4 regions of the Streptomyces sp. NPDC007983 genome follow, and region 2 is predicted to be linked to each of the others. Evidence: riboswitches for the same ligand, from Rfam matches in the RefSeq annotation. Region 2 holds a riboswitch; each other region holds the start of a gene.
The links. Region 2 has a riboswitch for cyclic di-AMP ahead of ACFZCY_RS37620 (transglycosylase family protein). Riboswitches for the same ligand answer to the same signal wherever they lie in the genome.

Region 1: linked by a shared signal. The riboswitch ahead of ACFZCY_RS04610 (peptidoglycan DD-metalloendopeptidase family protein) and the one ahead of ACFZCY_RS37620 (transglycosylase family protein) in region 2 are both predicted to bind cyclic di-AMP.
Region 3: linked by a shared signal. The riboswitch ahead of ACFZCY_RS34525 (NlpC/P60 family protein) and the one ahead of ACFZCY_RS37620 (transglycosylase family protein) in region 2 are both predicted to bind cyclic di-AMP.
Region 4: linked by a shared signal. The riboswitch ahead of ACFZCY_RS35890 (peptidoglycan DD-metalloendopeptidase family protein) and the one ahead of ACFZCY_RS37620 (transglycosylase family protein) in region 2 are both predicted to bind cyclic di-AMP.

Annotation. Positions count from the first base shown of each region.
Region 1 is NZ_JBIBJI010000001.1:973,369-977,387, forward strand. Features, by position in the region: gene ACFZCY_RS04605 (SpoIIE family protein phosphatase) at 1-1,024, shown strand, start outside; cyclic di-AMP (ydaO/yuaA leader) riboswitch at 1,299-1,430, shown strand; gene ACFZCY_RS04610 (peptidoglycan DD-metalloendopeptidase family protein) at 1,442-2,605, shown strand; gene ACFZCY_RS04615 (aldo/keto reductase) at 2,765-3,709, shown strand; gene ACFZCY_RS04620 (hypothetical protein) at 3,821-4,019, opposite strand, start outside.
Region 2 is NZ_JBIBJI010000019.1:109,447-113,465, reverse strand. Features, by position in the region: gene ACFZCY_RS37630 (cytochrome P450) at 1-566, shown strand, start outside; gene ACFZCY_RS37625 (transglycosylase family protein) at 679-1,620, shown strand; cyclic di-AMP (ydaO/yuaA leader) riboswitch at 1,875-2,041, shown strand; gene ACFZCY_RS37620 (transglycosylase family protein) at 2,048-2,719, shown strand; gene eno (phosphopyruvate hydratase) at 2,834-4,019, shown strand, end outside.
Region 3 is NZ_JBIBJI010000016.1:11,036-15,054, forward strand. Features, by position in the region: gene ACFZCY_RS34520 (L,D-transpeptidase family protein) at 1-37, shown strand, start outside; gene ACFZCY_RS34525 (NlpC/P60 family protein) at 132-1,313, opposite strand; cyclic di-AMP (ydaO/yuaA leader) riboswitch at 1,321-1,513, opposite strand; gene pcrA (DNA helicase PcrA) at 1,682-4,019, shown strand, end outside.
Region 4 is NZ_JBIBJI010000017.1:79,929-83,947, forward strand. Features, by position in the region: gene ACFZCY_RS35885 (FCD domain-containing protein) at 20-784, opposite strand; gene ACFZCY_RS35890 (peptidoglycan DD-metalloendopeptidase family protein) at 1,010-1,804, opposite strand; cyclic di-AMP (ydaO/yuaA leader) riboswitch at 1,818-1,980, opposite strand; gene ACFZCY_RS35895 (insulinase family protein) at 2,206-3,591, opposite strand; gene ACFZCY_RS35900 (insulinase family protein) at 3,612-4,019, opposite strand, start outside.

The DNA of each region.
Region 1 (4,019 bases), on a different contig from region 2:
CGCCGCCTCCCTCTTCCCGCTGCGGCAGACCGTCGCCACCGCGGTCCTCGCCCTCCTCGCCGTATGCCTGCTGGCCGAACTGCACGGCGTGAAGGACCCGACCCAGGCCGCGACCGAGATCGCCACGGTGGCCACCGTCGCCCTGCTCGCGCTCGTGATCAACCGCGTCGTCCGCCGCGGCGACCGTCGGCTGGCGTCGGCGCGCGGTGTCGCGGAGGCGGCGCAGCGGGCCGTGCTGCCCGTACCGCCCGCCCGCATCGCCGGGCTGGACGTCGCGGCGCGCTATGTGGCGGCCGAGCGGTACGCGGCGATCGGCGGCGACCTGTACGCGGTGCAGGACACCCCGCACGGCGTACGGCTGCTCGTCGGGGACGTGCGCGGCAAGGGGCTGCAGGCCGTGGAGGTCGTCGCGGTCCTCATCGGCGCCTTCCGGGAGGCGGCGGAGCAGGAGACGACGCTGGAGGGGCTGGCGGGGCGGCTGGAGCGGGCACTGCGGCGCGAGGGCGCGCGGCGGGCCGAGCTGGAGGCGTTCGAGGGGTTCACCACCGCCGTCCTCGGCGAGATCCCGCGCGGCGACTCCATCCTCCGCCTCATCAACCGCGGCCACCCCGCGCCGCTGCTGCTGCCCGGCGACGGCGAGGTACGGCCCCTGGGGCCGGAGACGGCCGCGCTGCCGCTCGGGATGGGCGAACTGGGCGCGTGGCCCGACCGGGTGACGGAGCTGCGGTTCCCCGAGGACGCGACGCTGCTGCTGTTCACGGACGGGGTGACCGAGGCCCGCGACCGGCACGGCACGTTCTACGTACCGGAGGAGCGGCTGCGCGGCCGCCGCTTCCCCGGGCCGGGCGGGCTGCTCGACGCGCTGGTGGAGGACGTCGCGCGGCATACGGGCGGGGAGACCTCGGACGACATGGCACTCCTCGCGGTCCGGCGGCCGCCCGTATCGAACGGAACGACGGCGAACGGAACGACGGCGAACGGAACGACGGCGCCCGCTCCGGACACGGACCGTAGCCGACCGTGACGCGTACGCATAACGATTGACGCACGATCAGCTCGCCGGAGGTTTTTACCATCCCTTTTCAACCGGGGTGAAACGCCCCTACTTGTCCCCCGATGCTTACTAAGTTCATCCCAAAGCTGCGCGGATTCTTCAGAAGAGCTTGGAATCATGTCGCGCTCTCTATTAACGTTCGATAACGCAGCGCGGTCGACACAGCCGTCGCAGAGGCGGCACCGTGCGCCGTCGCCGAATCCCATACGTGCAGCGACAGCACCACCAGCGGCACCACGCACCACGGCGGTAACAGCCGCAGCACAGGGAACCGGGGAACCACCACCTTGGGGTGAATCGGGTCGAACCTGACCCGTAGGAGACCTTCCTGCTCCGAACCCGTCAGCTAACCCGGTAGGCGAGAGGGAAGGAAAGGAGTGCGCCCCGGTGGCGTCCAACAGGTCCGTACTGGACGAAGCTCCGTACCGCTCGTCCGGTACCGGCATCGGCACCGCGACCGCGTACGGAGTCGGCTTCGACGCCGGAGCCGGCGCCCGGCCCACGATCGGCCTCGGCGCCGAAGGGGATGATTCCTCCGTCGCCAAAGAAGCCGTCTGGGACGAGTGGAACCCGACGGAGGAGTCCATCGCCCCGCTGCGCGGCAAGCACCGCGTCGTCAAGCAGCGCGGCGGGACCATGGCCCGCAGCGGCGCCGTCCTCGGCGTCGGCGTCATCGCGGCGGTCGGCGCGGGCGGCATGGCGAGCGCCAAGGACCGGCCGGCCGTACCGATCTCCATGCCGGACCTCGCCCACGTCGCCGACGAGGTCAAGGCCCAGCTGCCCGCCGCCAAGGACCTGCCCGGCATCGGCTCCCTGATGGCCGACGACCAGGACTCCTCCCAGCCCGCCGCGGCCACCCTCACCACCAGCGCCACCGACTCGGGCGAGGCGCTGCGCACCCGCATCCTGCGGCAGGCCGAGAGCCAGCAGACCGCGGCGGACGACGACCGGCGCGAGGCCGCGGCGCGGGCCGCCGCCAAGGCCGCCGCCGACGACGCGGCCAAGGCCGCCGCCAAGGCCCGCGACCTGGCCGAGCAGAAGAAGGCCGAGGCCGCCGCCAAGAAGAAGGCCGCCGAGGCCAAGGAGAAGGCGGAGGCCGAGAAGGAGGCCGCGGCCAAGGCCGCCGCCGACCGCCCCGCCAAGACGTCCACGTCCAGCGGGCTCACCCTCCCCGTCGCCTCGTACACGCTGACCGCGGGCTTCGGCCAGGCCGGCGACCTGTGGTCCGCCGACCACACCGGCCAGGACTTCGCCGCCCCGACCGGCACCCCGGTCAAGGCGGTGGGCGGCGGCACCATCACCCAGGCGGGCTGGGCCGGTTCGTACGGCTACCGCATCGTGCTCAAGCTCGATGACGGCACCGAGATCTGGTACTGCCACCTGTCGTCCATGGTCGTCACCTCGGGCAAGGTGTCCTCGGGTGAGACCATCGGCCGCGTCGGCGCCACCGGCAACGTGACCGGCCCCCACCTCCACCTGGAGGTGCGGCCGGGCGGCGGCTCGCCGATCGACCCGATGCCCTGGCTGCGCGACCACGGGCTGAACCCGTGACACCCTGAACCGGCCGTCGCTTCCGGCGGCCCCTCGCTCCGGCGGCTCTGGCGCTCTCTCCCCCCTTGACGCCAGGGCCGCCGGTTTCTGTCATCTGCGGTCTGTCATCTGCGGACGGCAGCGGAATAACCCCCTCCACCACGAGCGTTGAAGAAACGCATGACTGAGACCCGCAGGACCATCGGCAACCTGTCCGTCTTCCCGCTCTCCCTGGGCGGCAATGTCTTCGGCTGGACGGCCGACGAGGCCGAGTCCTTCGAGGTGCTCGACGCCTACGTGGCGGCGGGCGGCAACTTCGTCGACACCGCCGACGTCTACTCCGCCTGGGCCCCCGGCAACCAGGGCGGCGAGTCCGAGACGATCCTCGGCAAGTGGTTCGCCTCCCGCGGCAACCGCGACGACATCGTCCTCGCCACCAAGGTCGGCGCCGGCGTCCCGGAGCCCCGCGGGCTCTCCTCCGCCGCCATCAAGTCCGGCCTGGACGAATCCCTCCAGCGCCTGGGCACCGACTACATCGACCTCTACTACACCCACTACGACGACACGTCGGTGCCGGTGGAGGAGATCATCTCCACCCTGGACGAGCTGGTGAAGGCGGGCAAGGTCCGCGAGATCGCCGCCTCCAACATCACCGCCGAGCGCCTCGACGCCTCCCTGGCCTTCTCCGCCCAGGAGAGCCTGGCCCGCTACGTCGCCCTCCAGCCCCACTACAACCTGGTCTCGCGCGACACCTTCGAAGGCGACCTGGCCGACGTCGCCGCCCGCCACGGCCTGGCGACGCTCCCGTACTACGCGCTCGCGTCCGGCTTCCTCACCGGCAAGTACCGCCCCGGCACCGAGGTCGACAGCGCCCGCTCCACGGGCGCCGCCCAGCACCTGGATACGGAGCGCGGCCAGAAGGTCCTCGCCGCTCTCGACGACGTGGCCGCCAACCACAACGCCGACCACGCCACCGTCGCCCTGGCCTGGCTCGCCGCCCAGCCGACCGTGGTCGCCCCCGTCGCCAGCGCCCGCGTCCCCGCCCAGCTCCCCGCCCTGCTGGCCTCCGCCGAGCTCCAGCTCACCAAGCCCGAACTGGACCTCCTGACGTCCGCCTCGGCCTGACGCCGCTCCCGGCGACGCGCCGTCGCCTCGGCGCGTCGCTTACGTTGCGCTGGGAGTCCCCGGGGCGACATGCCGCCCGGAGACTCCCAGCTTTTTACGCCCTAAGCCGCCTCAGTCGTCATCGGTGGTGGTGTTGAAGCAGCTGACACTGATCACGATGGTGTTGTTGGCGACCGGGGAGTTGTCCCCGACGTTCCCGGTGGTGATGTCCCCGTTGGTGAAGTTGAGGTCGCCGGTGGTGACGCTGCACGACTGGACACTGACGGGGGGAGTCGGAACCTCGTGGTCCATGCCATGGGCGGCTGCGGTG
Region 2 (4,019 bases):
TCACCGAGAACGAGGCCGCGGCGATGGCCTTCATCCTTCTCTTCGCGGGCTTCGAGACCACCGTCAATCTGATCGGCAATGGGCTCTATGCCCTGCTTCGCAACCCCGGGCAGCGTGCCCGGCTGCAGCAACACCTGGAAGAAGCAGAAGAAGGGGACGAGGGGCTGCTCGCCACCGGGGTCGAGGAACTGCTGCGCTACGACGGCCCGGTGGAGATGGCCACCTGGCGGTTCGCCACCGAGCCGGTCACCATCGGCGGTCAGCACATCGCCGAGGGCGACCCGGTGCTGGTGGTGCTCGCCGCCGCCGACCGCGACCCCGAGCGCTTCGCCGACCCCGACGTCCTCGATCTGGCCCGCACCGACAACCAGCACCTCGGCTACGGCCACGGCATCCACTACTGCCTGGGCGCCCCGCTGGCCCGCCTGGAGGCACAGACCGCGCTCGCCACCCTGCTGCGCCGACTCCCCGACCTCCAACTGGCGGTGGAGCCGGACGACCTGCGCTGGCGCGGCGGGCTCATCATGCGCGGGCTGCGCACCCTCCCGGTGACCTGGGGAAAGTGACTGCCGGTCAGGCGCGTGACCGCGGCGTGACCTGGGATACACCGGCTTGTGATGATCGTGTGACGTCGCTATGTTCAACCGACAAACGACCCCCACACGAGAGGCGATTCGCATGCTTTCCGGGAACGGACGTCACCGCCGCCCCCGCCAGGCTCCGGCCATCGTCGTCGCGGCGGGGGTGACCGGTGCGAGCATCGCCATCCCGCTCTTCGGAGCGACCGGCGCCCAGGCCGCCCCGGCCTCCACCTGGGACCGGGTCGCCGAGTGCGAGAGCGCCGGGATGTGGAGCGCCAACGAGGGCAACGGCTTCTACGGCGGTCTCCAGCTGACCCTCGACATGTGGAAGAAGTACGGCGGCACCGACTACGCCCCGCGCCCCGACCTCGCCAGCCGCTCCCAGCAGATAGCCGTCGCCGAGTCGATACTCGGCGACCGCGGCCCGGACGCCTGGCCCAGCTGTGCGCTGAACGCCGGGCTGACCGACGACGGCGACGCCCCGGACGTGAACCCGGGCAGCACGGCGCGCCCCTCCCAGCAGCCCCCGCAGCGCGGCGACTCGGGCCGGGACGCCGGAGAGCCGGAGCGGCCCCACGTCTCCAAGGCCCCCGACGGGCTGGACGACGACGCGCCCTCCCCGTCCCCTTCTTCTGACGCGCCCGACCCCTCGCCGTCCCCTTCCTCTTCCTCTTCCTCCGGCGAGGACGCCTCCGAAGGACCCGCCAAGACCCCCTCCGCGACCCCCTCCGCGGGCGCCTCGGACCCGGCCGACGCCTCGGCCGACGCCTCCGCGCCCTCCGGCAAGCACCGCGGCGAGCCGGAGAGGGACGCGCGACCGAGCGACCGTGCCTCGCGTGGCGGAGCAAATCGTGCCGAAAACCCCACGGATGGCGGCTACACGGTGCGTCCGGGTGACAACCTTTCAGCAATCGCCGAAAAGCAGGAATTGGGCGGCGACTGGCGGCGGATCTACGAAGGCAACGAGAACCTCATCGGAACCGACCCGGATCTCATTCTCCCTGGTCAGCGACTTGATCTCACCATCAGGGGCCAGTAATCCGGGGTGATTTGCCCGATCTGGCGCCGGTGAGACATACCTCTCGTCACATTTTCCGGGCCGTCCCTCGTGTCCGGTCTCTCCACACCCGGCCCCACCTGCGCCGATGTAGGACGAGTGAGATCGATAACAGCCCTCTTCGCTGCGATAAGGGTGTTTGAACGTTTCCCGGACGTGTGTTTAACGTCTTTCCGCTCGCCACCGCGAGCACCGTCGACCGTCACGCCGAGTCCTGCCGGCGGTCGTCCGGTACCGACGCGCCAGCGCCGAAGGCAGGAGCGGGGGACCCAAGGTAAGTGCCGGGAGGCCAGCGGAATCGGCCGAACGGCTAGGGGTGAAGCCCGGTGCGAACCCCGCACCGGGCCGGGCAACTCACGCCCGAACCCGACAGCTCACCTCGTAGGCGTCGGTGAGGAAACGAACGAACATGTCCAACGCTCAGGGCAAGCACCGTCGTCCTTCCAAGGCCACCCGCATCACCGCGCTCGTCGGCCTCGCCGGAGCCGCCGTGGCCACTCCGCTCATCGGTGCGACGTCCGCCTCTGCCGCCACCAGCTCCCAGTGGGACCAGGTCGCGCAGTGCGAGTCCGGCGGCAACTGGTCGATCAACACCGGCAACGGGTACTACGGCGGCCTGCAGTTCTCCTCCTCCACCTGGGCCGCCTACGGCGGTACCGCGTTCGCACCCACCGCCGACAAGGCGGGCAAGAGCCAGCAGATCCAGGTGGCCGAGAAGGTCCTCGCCAGCCAGGGCAAGGGCGCCTGGCCGGTCTGCGGCAAGGGCCTGACCAGCGGCGGCGCCCCCGCCCCCGCGCCGTCCACCCCGCAGCAGAGCCAGTCCGACTCCTCGCAGTCGGCCCCGTCCGCCAAGCCGAAGGCCGCGCCGCGCAGCGCGCCCGAGCACGCCGCGCGCTCCGAGGTCCGCGGCCCGATCAAGAAGGGCGACGGCGAGTACAAGGTCAAGTCCGGCGACACCCTTGGCAAGATCGCCAAGACGGAGGACGTCAAGGGCGGCTGGAAGAAGCTCTTCGAGCTGAACAAGAACATCATCCAGCAGGCCGACATGATCTTCCCCGGCCAGCAGCTCCACCTGAGCTGAGCAGCCACACCGTAGTCAACGAGCCCCGGCCGGGTGCGCCGCCCCCACGGTGCACCCCGTCGGGGCTTCGGTGCGGTTAGGCTCATGCTGCTACCGAAGACCCATACGAAGGAGATCCTCGTGCCGTCCATCGACGTCGTCGTAGCTCGCGAGATCCTCGACTCGCGAGGCAACCCCACGGTCGAGGTCGAGGTCGGCCTCGACGACGGCAGCACCGGCCGTGCCGCCGTCCCGTCCGGCGCCTCCACCGGCGCCTTCGAGGCCCTCGAGCTCCGTGACGGCGACAAGAACCGCTATGGCGGCAAGGGCGTGGAGAAGGCCGTCCTCGCCGTCATCGAGCAGATCGGCCCCGAGCTGGTCGGATATGACGCCACCGAGCAGCGCCTGATCGACCAGGCGATGTTCGACCTGGATGCCACTCCGGACAAGTCCTCGCTCGGCGCCAACGCCATCCTGGGCGTCTCCCTCGCCGTGGCGCACGCCGCCTCCGAGGCGTCCGACCTGCCCCTCTTCCGTTACCTCGGCGGCCCGAACGCGCATCTGCTGCCGGTCCCGATGATGAACATCCTCAACGGCGGTTCGCACGCCGACTCCAATGTGGACATCCAGGAGTTCATGATCGCGCCGGTCGGCGCCGAGTCCTTCTCCGAGGCCCTGCGCTGGGGCGCCGAGGTCTACCACACCCTGAAGGGCGTGCTGAAGGAGCGGGGCCTGTCCACCGGCCTCGGCGACGAGGGCGGCTTCGCGCCGAACCTCGACTCCAACCGGGACGCCCTGGACCTGATCGTCGAAGCCATCAAGAAGGCCGGCTACCAGCCGGGCCAGGACATCGCGCTCGCGCTCGACGTCGCCGCCTCCGAGTTCCACAAGGACGGCGTCTACCAGTTCGAGGGCAAGGACCGCACCGCGTCCGAGATGACCGCGTACTACGCCGAGCTGGTCGAGGCGTACCCGCTGGTCTCCATCGAAGACCCGCTGAACGAGGAGGACTGGGACGGCTGGAAGACGATCACCGAGCAGCTCGGCGACAAGGTCCAGCTGGTCGGCGACGACCTCTTCGTCACCAACCCCGAGCGGCTGGCCCGCGGCATCGAGAACGACACCGCGAACGCCCTGCTGGTCAAGGTCAACCAGATCGGCTCGCTCACCGAGACCCTCGACGCCGTCGAGCTGGCCCAGCGCAGCGGCTTCAAGTGCATGATGTCGCACCGCTCCGGTGAGACCGAGGACGTCACCATCGCCGACCTGGCCGTCGCCACCAACTGCGGCCAGATCAAGACCGGCGCCCCGGCCCGCTCCG
Region 3 (4,019 bases), on a different contig from region 2:
CGACGTGTACGTGTACGGGCGCAAGCCGGGCACGTGATCTCGTGATCGCGTGATCATGTGACGCGGAAGCGGTGCGGCTGCCCGATCGCGCATCGGGCAGCCGCAGCGTCTGTCTACCGCCGTTACTACCGCTATGCGGGCCGGACGCTTCCGTAGATCGGCATCTCGGTGATCGGTGCCTTCTTGACCACATCCCCCGGCTTCGGGGCGTGGATCATCATGCCGTTGCCGATGTAGAGCCCGACGTGGCTGATGTCGTCGTAGAAGAAGACGAGATCACCGGGCTTGAGGTCGGAGGTCGAGACACGCGTACCGGCCTTCACCTGGTCCCACGTGGTGCGCGGCAGCGAGACACCGGCGGCCCTCCAGGCGGCCTGGGTGAGCCCTGAGCAGTCGTAGGAGGTGGGGCCGGTCGCGCCCCAGACGTACGGCTTGCCGAGCTGGGACTCCGCGAAGTCGATGGCCTTGGCCGCCTTGGTGCTGTTCGTGGAGGTGGAGGAGCCGGTGCTGGAGCCGCTGCCGGAAGAGGAGCTTCCGCTCGACTGCTGCTCCTGCTGCTGCTCCTGCTGCTGCTGGGCCGCGGCCTGCCGCTGCTTTTCGGCCAGCTCGGCCGCCTTGCGCCGCGCCTCCTCGGCCTTCTTCTTCTCGATCGCCGCCAGCCGCGCCTTCTCCTTGGCGGTCAGGCTCGCCAGCAGCCGGCGGGCCTGGGACAGCTTGTCCTGGACGGACTTCTTCTTGGTCTTCAGCTCTTTCTGGGTCTCGGTCAGCGACGCCAGGCTCTTGGCGGCCTCCCTGCGCTCCTTGGCGGCCTTCGCCGCCTGCGTCTGGAAGTCGTCGACGGCTCTCTTCTGCGAACCGGCCATCCGGCTCATCAGATGGGACTGGTCGAAGAGGTCCTGCGGGTCGTTGGAGAACAGCAGGCTCGCGGCGCTCGAGGTCATGCCGCCGTTGCGGTACTGGGCCGCGGCGTAGGTGCCGAGTGTGCGGCGGGCCTCGTTGAGCTTCTCGGTGTTCTCGGCGACATCGGCCAGCAGCCGGTTGACCTTGGTGCGCTGCTGCTCGGAGCGCTCCTTGGCGGCGTTGTAGTGCTGGGTGGCGGATTCCGCCTGGTGGTAGAGGGTGTCCACCTTCTCCTTGACCGCCTCGATCGACTGCGTGGTGCCGGGCCTCGGGTCGCCCGGGGCGGCGTTCGCGGTCTGGGAGAGAAGGGTGACGGAGGCGAGGGCGGCGGTGGTGAATCCGACGGCGGTACGGCGCCCGGTGGACGACGTGGCGGTGGGTATTCGGGTCCGCGGCTTGCGGTGCGACGCCAAGGGAGGCGACTCCTTCCGTGGACCGCCTACCGGGTTAGCTGTCGGGTTCGGGCGGTTCGGAAGGTTGCCCTACGGCCTCTGCGGATGGACGACATGTCGTACGCGTCGTACCGCCACTCGGGCCGATTCACCCCATGTTGCGTTGTGGGTCCCCGGCTCCGGGCGCCTTGCGACGTGGCCGGACTCGGCGGAGGCCGCCCGGGCCGGCGCGGTTCGCCGACGGGTGTACGGGCCGCCTGGGGGAGGACGGTAGCCAACTCGTGGTGCTCCTGTGAAGGCTGGTGGTCGTTTTGCCCGAAACCGTTTCGTGACATCCATGTGCAGTCCATGCGTAGGCTGTCAGTGCGGCCGCCTAAACTCGGTGAGCGATGAGCAGCCTCTTTGACGACAGCTTCCTGGCGGATCTCGGGCCTCCGAGCGAGGAGCCCCCGCCGCCCGAGGATTCCGCGCACCCGGACCCCGCCGGCGGTTCAGGCGGCGAGGACGTGCCGCACCACCTCTTCACGGGCGCTTTCGACGCGCCGGTGCCGAGCGGGGGGACCAGAGAGGCGTACTACCGGGACGGCGCGGCCCGCCCGGCCATCGACCCGGCGGCGCTGCTGGAGGGGCTGAACGAGCAGCAGCGGGCCGCCGTGGAGCACACGGGCTCGCCGCTGCTGATCGTCGCGGGGGCCGGGTCCGGCAAGACCCGGGTGCTCACCCACCGCATCGCGTATCTGCTCGGCACCCGCCACGTGCACCCCGGGCAGATCCTCGCCATCACCTTCACCAACAAGGCGGCGGGGGAGATGAAGGAGCGGGTCGAGGAGCTGGTCGGCCCGCGGGCGAACGCCATGTGGGTGATGACGTTCCACAGCGCCTGCGTCCGCATCCTGCGCCGCGAGTCGAAGAAGCTGGGCTTCACCTCATCGTTCTCGATCTACGACGCCGCCGACTCGAAGCGGCTGATGGCGCTGGTGTGCCGGGATCTCGACCTGGACCCGAAGAAGTTCCCGCCGAAGTCGTTCAGCGCCAAGATCTCCAACCTGAAGAACGAGCTGATCGACGAGGAGACCTTCGCGGGGCAGGCGGCGGATGGCTTCGAGAAGACGCTCGCCGAGGCGTACGCGATGTACCAGTCGAGGCTGCGCGAGGCCAACGCCCTCGACTTCGACGACATCATCATGACCACGGTCAATCTGCTCCAGGCGTTCCCGGACGTCGCCGAGCACTACCGCCGCCGCTTCCGGCACGTCCTGGTCGACGAGTACCAGGACACCAACCACGCTCAGTACACGCTGGTGCGCGAGCTGGTGGGCACTGGCGCGGGCGCGGGCGCGGGCTCCGGCACGGACGAGGAAGCCGTGGAGCCCGGGGAGCTGTGCGTCGTGGGCGACGCCGACCAGTCGATCTACGCGTTCCGGGGCGCCACGATCCGTAACATCCTCCAGTTCGAGGAGGACTATCCGGACGCGCGGACGATCCTGCTGGAGCAGAACTACCGCTCCACCCAGACCATCCTGAGCGCGGCCAACGCCGTCATCGAGCGCAACGAGAACCGCCGCCCGAAGAACCTGTGGACCGAGGCCGGCACCGGCGCCACCATCACCGGCTACGTCGCCGACACCGAGCACGACGAGGCCCAGTTCGTCGCCGACGAGATCGACCGGCTGACGGACGCGGGGGACGCCAAGGCCGGGGACGTCGCGGTCTTCTACCGCACCAACGCCCAGTCCCGTGTCTTCGAGGAAGTCTTCATCCGGGTCGGGCTGCCGTACAAGGTCGTCGGCGGGGTCCGCTTCTACGAGCGCAAGGAGGTCCGCGACGTCCTCGCGTACCTGCGCGTGCTGGCCAACCCCGAGGACGCCGTACCGCTGCGCCGCATCATGAACGTGCCCAAGCGCGGCATCGGCGACCGCGCCGAGGCGATGATCGACGCCCTCGCGGCGCGCGAGAAGATCACCTTCCCGCAGGCGCTGCGCCGCGTCGACGAGGCGTACGGCATGGCGGCCCGCTCGGCGAACGCGGTCAAGCGGTTCAACACGCTCATGGAGGAGCTGCGGACCATCGTGGAGTCGGGCGCGGGCCCGGCGACCGTCCTGGAGGCCGTGCTGGAGCGCACCGGCTATCTGGCGGAGCTGCAGGCGTCCACCGATCCGCAGGACGAGACCCGTATCGAAAACCTCCAGGAGCTGGCCTCGGTGGCCCTGGAGTTCGAGCAGGACCGGGGCGAGGAGAACCCCGGCACGCTCGCGGACTTCCTGGAGCAGGTCGCGCTCGTCGCCGACTCCGACCAGATCCCCGACGAGGACGAGGAGGGCGCCGGGGTCATCACCCTGATGACGCTCCACACGGCCAAGGGGCTGGAGTTCCCGGTCGTCTTCCTCAGCGGCATGGAGGACGGGGTGTTCCCGCACATGCGCGCGCTCGGGCAGACCAAGGAGCTGGAGGAGGAGCGGCGGCTGGCGTACGTGGGGATCACGCGTGCCCGCGAGCGGCTGTATCTGTCCCGGTCGACGATGCGCAGTGCTTGGGGCCAGCCCGCGTACAATCCGCCGTCCCGCTTCCTGGAGGAGATCCCCGACCAGTACGTGCGGTGGCGGCGCACCGGGCCAGCGACCCCGTCGGCGTCGATGGGCGCCATGTCGGGTTCCGGGGCGGGCTCCGGGTCGGGACTGTCGTCGGGGTTCTCGTCGTCGCGCTCGCGGGCTGGATCCTCTGCGTCCT
Region 4 (4,019 bases), on a different contig from region 2:
GCTTTATACCGGGCGGCTGTTAATTTCGCCCGCTCGCCGTGTTTACGGAATGTTTCGGAGTTCTCACCGGAGATGCGTTTCGCACCCGGTATTCGGACAGCGAGCGCTCGGTGTGCGCGGCGGCCAGCGCCTGCGCCCGGTCGGCGTCACCGCGCGCGACCGCGTCCACGATCGCCCCGTGCTCGGCCCAGGACTCGACGGCGCGCACCGAGAGGTCCATGGACCCGGCCGCCCCCGGCGCGCCCGCCCCGGCCTGCGCACGGGCCGGATCCGCCGCGTACACCCACGCCGTCTTGCGCCGCAGCTGCACCAGCAGTCCCGACAGACTCGGGCTGCCGGACGCCTGGGCGAGCGTCTCGTGGAACCAGTCGCCCAGCGAGCGCAGCTCGCCCAGCCGGCCGTGCCGCGCCCGCTCCTGACCGAGCCGCACCAGACCGCGCAGCACCTTCACATGCCCCTCGGTGCGCCGCTGGGCGGCCCTGGCGGCGCCCATCGGCTCCAGCAGGGCCCGGATGTCCAGGAGGTCGGCCGCCTCCTTCTCGGACGGCTGCGCGACGCATGCGCCCGCATGCCGCCGGGTGGTGACGAAGCCCTCGGACTCCAGGGTGCGCAGCGCCTCGCGGACGGGCACCCGGGAGACCCCGTAGCGCCGGGCGAGCAGCTCCTCGGCCAGCCGGCTGCCGGGCGGATAGGTACCGGAGATGATGTCGTCACGGATCGCCGTGCATACCGCGTGTGCCGAAATCCGGCGGCCGCCCTGGACGGCGGCCGTATCCCCGTTCATTTCCGGTCCCGCATTGTCGAACCTCCGCCTCAACCGCCGCGAAACGCATCCCATTGACGCGCATTCAGCGACTCTATTCGAAGCCGCCGGGATTTCCGATGGGCGAAGTCAATTCGGGGATATTTTTTGGTCACGGTCGACGGTCGAGGGGACGGTCACGGCGGCGGGGCACGCCGAAGGCCCCGTCCGGGGCGGACGGGGCCTTTCGACTAGGGCAGGGGTGCGTCAGAGATTGACGCCGTGCGAGCGCAGGTACGACAGCGGGTCCATGTCCGAGCCGTACTCCGCGGTGGTGCGGGCCTCGAAGTGCAGGTGCGGGCCGGTGACGTTGCCGGTGGCGCCGGACAGGCCGATCTGCTGGCCGGGGGTGACCTTCTGGCCGACCGAGACGCCGATCGACGAGAGGTGGCCGTACTGGGTGTAGGTGCCGTCGTTCATCTTGATGACGACGTTGTTGCCGTACGAACCGCCCCAGCCCGCCTCGACGATCTCACCGGAGCCCACCGAGTGCACCGAGGTGCCGGTGGAGGCGTGGAAGTCGATCCCGGTGTGGCTGCCGGAGGACCACAGGCCGCTGGACGCCTCGTAGCCGGTGGAGACGTAGGAGCCGCTGATGGGCGACACGAACGTGTTGAGGCGCTTGCGCTCTTCCTCACGCGCGGCGCGCTCCTTGGCGTCGCGCTCCGCCTTGGCCTTCTTCGCGGCGGCCTCGGCCTTCCGCGCGGCCTGCTGGCGGGCCACGGCCTCGGCCTTCGCCTTGGCGGCGGCGGCCTCGGCGGCGTCCCTCTGGGACTGGGCCTGCGCGTCGATCTGGTCGGAGAGACCGTCGCCCATCACCATCGCCTGACGGAGACCGGTGTCCTGGGGAGACGGCGTCTCGCCGGTCGCGGCGAGGGCGGGGCCGGCGATGCCGGCGACGACGCCCGAGGCGACCGTGGTGATGCCCGCGATGTTGGCGCCGGTGCGGACGGCGGCTTGGCGGGGACGTCGGTGCTTCCCAGCGGCACGGGTGAACGCCATGTGGTGGCGCACTCCTTTCCTTCCCTCTCGCCTACCGGGTTAGCTGACGGGTTCGGAGCAGGAAGGTCTCCTACGGGCCCCTCCCCCGGGCGGGGAAGGCGTCCGATTCACCCCAGGGACGTTTGGGTCCCCGGCTCCCCTGGCACTCGCACCATGGGACTCGGCGATGGCTGTCCGTGCCGCGGGTGCGGCGGGTATCCGGCGAACAGCCGCACTGACGCTAAACGGGCCGCGTTTCGATCACCAAACGGTTACGGGTTTTTGTTGCTCTCGCCACAAACCAAACGCCCCGCAAATCAGGCAAATGGGAGGACCCCGGCGTCTTGTGCGACGCCAGGGTCCTTGTGCCGATGGTGCCTTGCGCCGGGCCCGGGGACATATCGGGCCGGCCGGGCCGGGGTTCAGCCGGTGATGACGCGCACCTCTCCGATGCCGAGCGCCTTGACCGGCTCCTCGATCTTCGAGGCGTCACCCACGAGCACCGTCACCAGCCGGTCGGCCGGGAAGGCGCTCACGACCGCCGCGGTCGCCTCCACGGTCCCCGCCTCGGCGAGCCGGGCGTACAGCTGCGCCTGGAAGTCGTCCGGCAGGTGCTGCTCGACCTGGTCGGCGAGCGTGCCCGCGACGGCGGCCGCCGTCTCGTACTTGAGCGGTGCGACGCCGACGAGGTTCTGCACGGCGACATCGCGCTCGGCGTCCGTCAGCCCCTCCTCCTTCAGCGTCCGCAGCACCGTCCACAGGTCCTCCAGCGCCGGGCCGGTGACCTCGGTGGCCACCGAACCGCTGATCGCCAGCAGCGAGGCGCCCGCCGAGCCGCCGCCGGCCGGCGAGGGCGGCGTCGAGCGCAGCACCTGGCCGAAGGCGCGCACCCCGTAGGTGTAGCCCTTCTCCTCGCGCAGCACCCGGTCCAGACGGGAGGTGAGGGTGCCGCCCAGGCAGTAGGTGCCCAGCACCTGCGCGGGCCAGACGCGGTCGTGCCGGTCGGCGCCGACGCGCCCGATGAGCAGCTGGGTCTGGACCGCGCCGGGCCGGTCGACGATCACCACACGGCCGGTGTCGTCGGCGATGACCGGAGGGACCGACCGCTGCGGGGCGGGGCCGCCGGTCCAGGCGCCCAGGGTGTCGGTGAGCGCCTGGTCGAGGTCGACCCCGGCCAGGTCGCCGACGATGACCGCGGTCGCGGTGGACGGCCGGACGTGCGCCTCGTAGAAGGCCCGCACCGCCGCGGCGTCGATGCCCTCGATGGTCTCCTCGGTGCCCTGGCGCGGCCGGGACATCCGCGACTCGGCCGGGAACAGCTCCTTGGCCAGGGCCATGGAGGCGCGGCGGGCCGGGTTGGCCAGCTCGTGCGGGATCTCGTCCAGCCGGTTGCGCACCAGCCGCTCGACCTCGCCGTCGGGGAAGGCGGGGGCGCGCAGGGCGTCGGCGAGCAGGCCGAGCGCCTTGGGCAGCCGGGAGACCGGCACCTCCAGGGAGACCCGGACGCCGGGGTGGTCCGCGTGGGCGTCCAGGGTGGCGCCGCAGCGCTCCAGCTCGGCGGCGAACTCCTCGGCGGTGTGCTTGTCGGTGCCCTCGGACAGGGCGCGCGCCATGATCGTGGCGACGCCCTCCAGACCGGCCGGCTCGGTGTCCAGCGGGGCGTCCAGGTTGATCTCCACCGCGACGACCTGCTGGCCGGGGCGGTGACAGCGCAGCACGGTGAGCCCGTTGGACAGCTCACCGCGCTGCGGCGCCGGGAAGGCCCACGGCCTGGGGGCGCCGCCCTGCGGCTGCGGGTGGAAGGTCATGGTGGCGGTGACGGCGTCGCTCACTGGGCCGCCTCCCCTTCTGCGTCGGTGTCGGCGGCTTCTGCGGCGTCTGCGTCCTCGGCGCCCTGGACGGGCTCGTAGACCAGCACGGCACGGTTGTCGGGGCGCAGCCGCGCCGCGGCCACGGCCCGCACCTCCTCGGCGGTGATGTCCAGCACCCGCTGCACGGCGGTCAGGGCCAGCTGCGGGTCGCCGAACAGCACGGCGAACCGGCACAGCTCGTCGGCGCGGCCGCCGACGGTGGCCAGCCGGTCCAGCCACTCGCGCTCGATCTGCGCCTGGGCGCGCTCCATCTCCTGCGGCGTCGGGCCCTCCTCGGCGAAGCGGGCCAGCTCCTCGTCGACGGCGGCCTCGATGGCGGGCACCTCGACCCCGCCGGAGGTCTTCACGTCCAGCCAGCCCAGCGA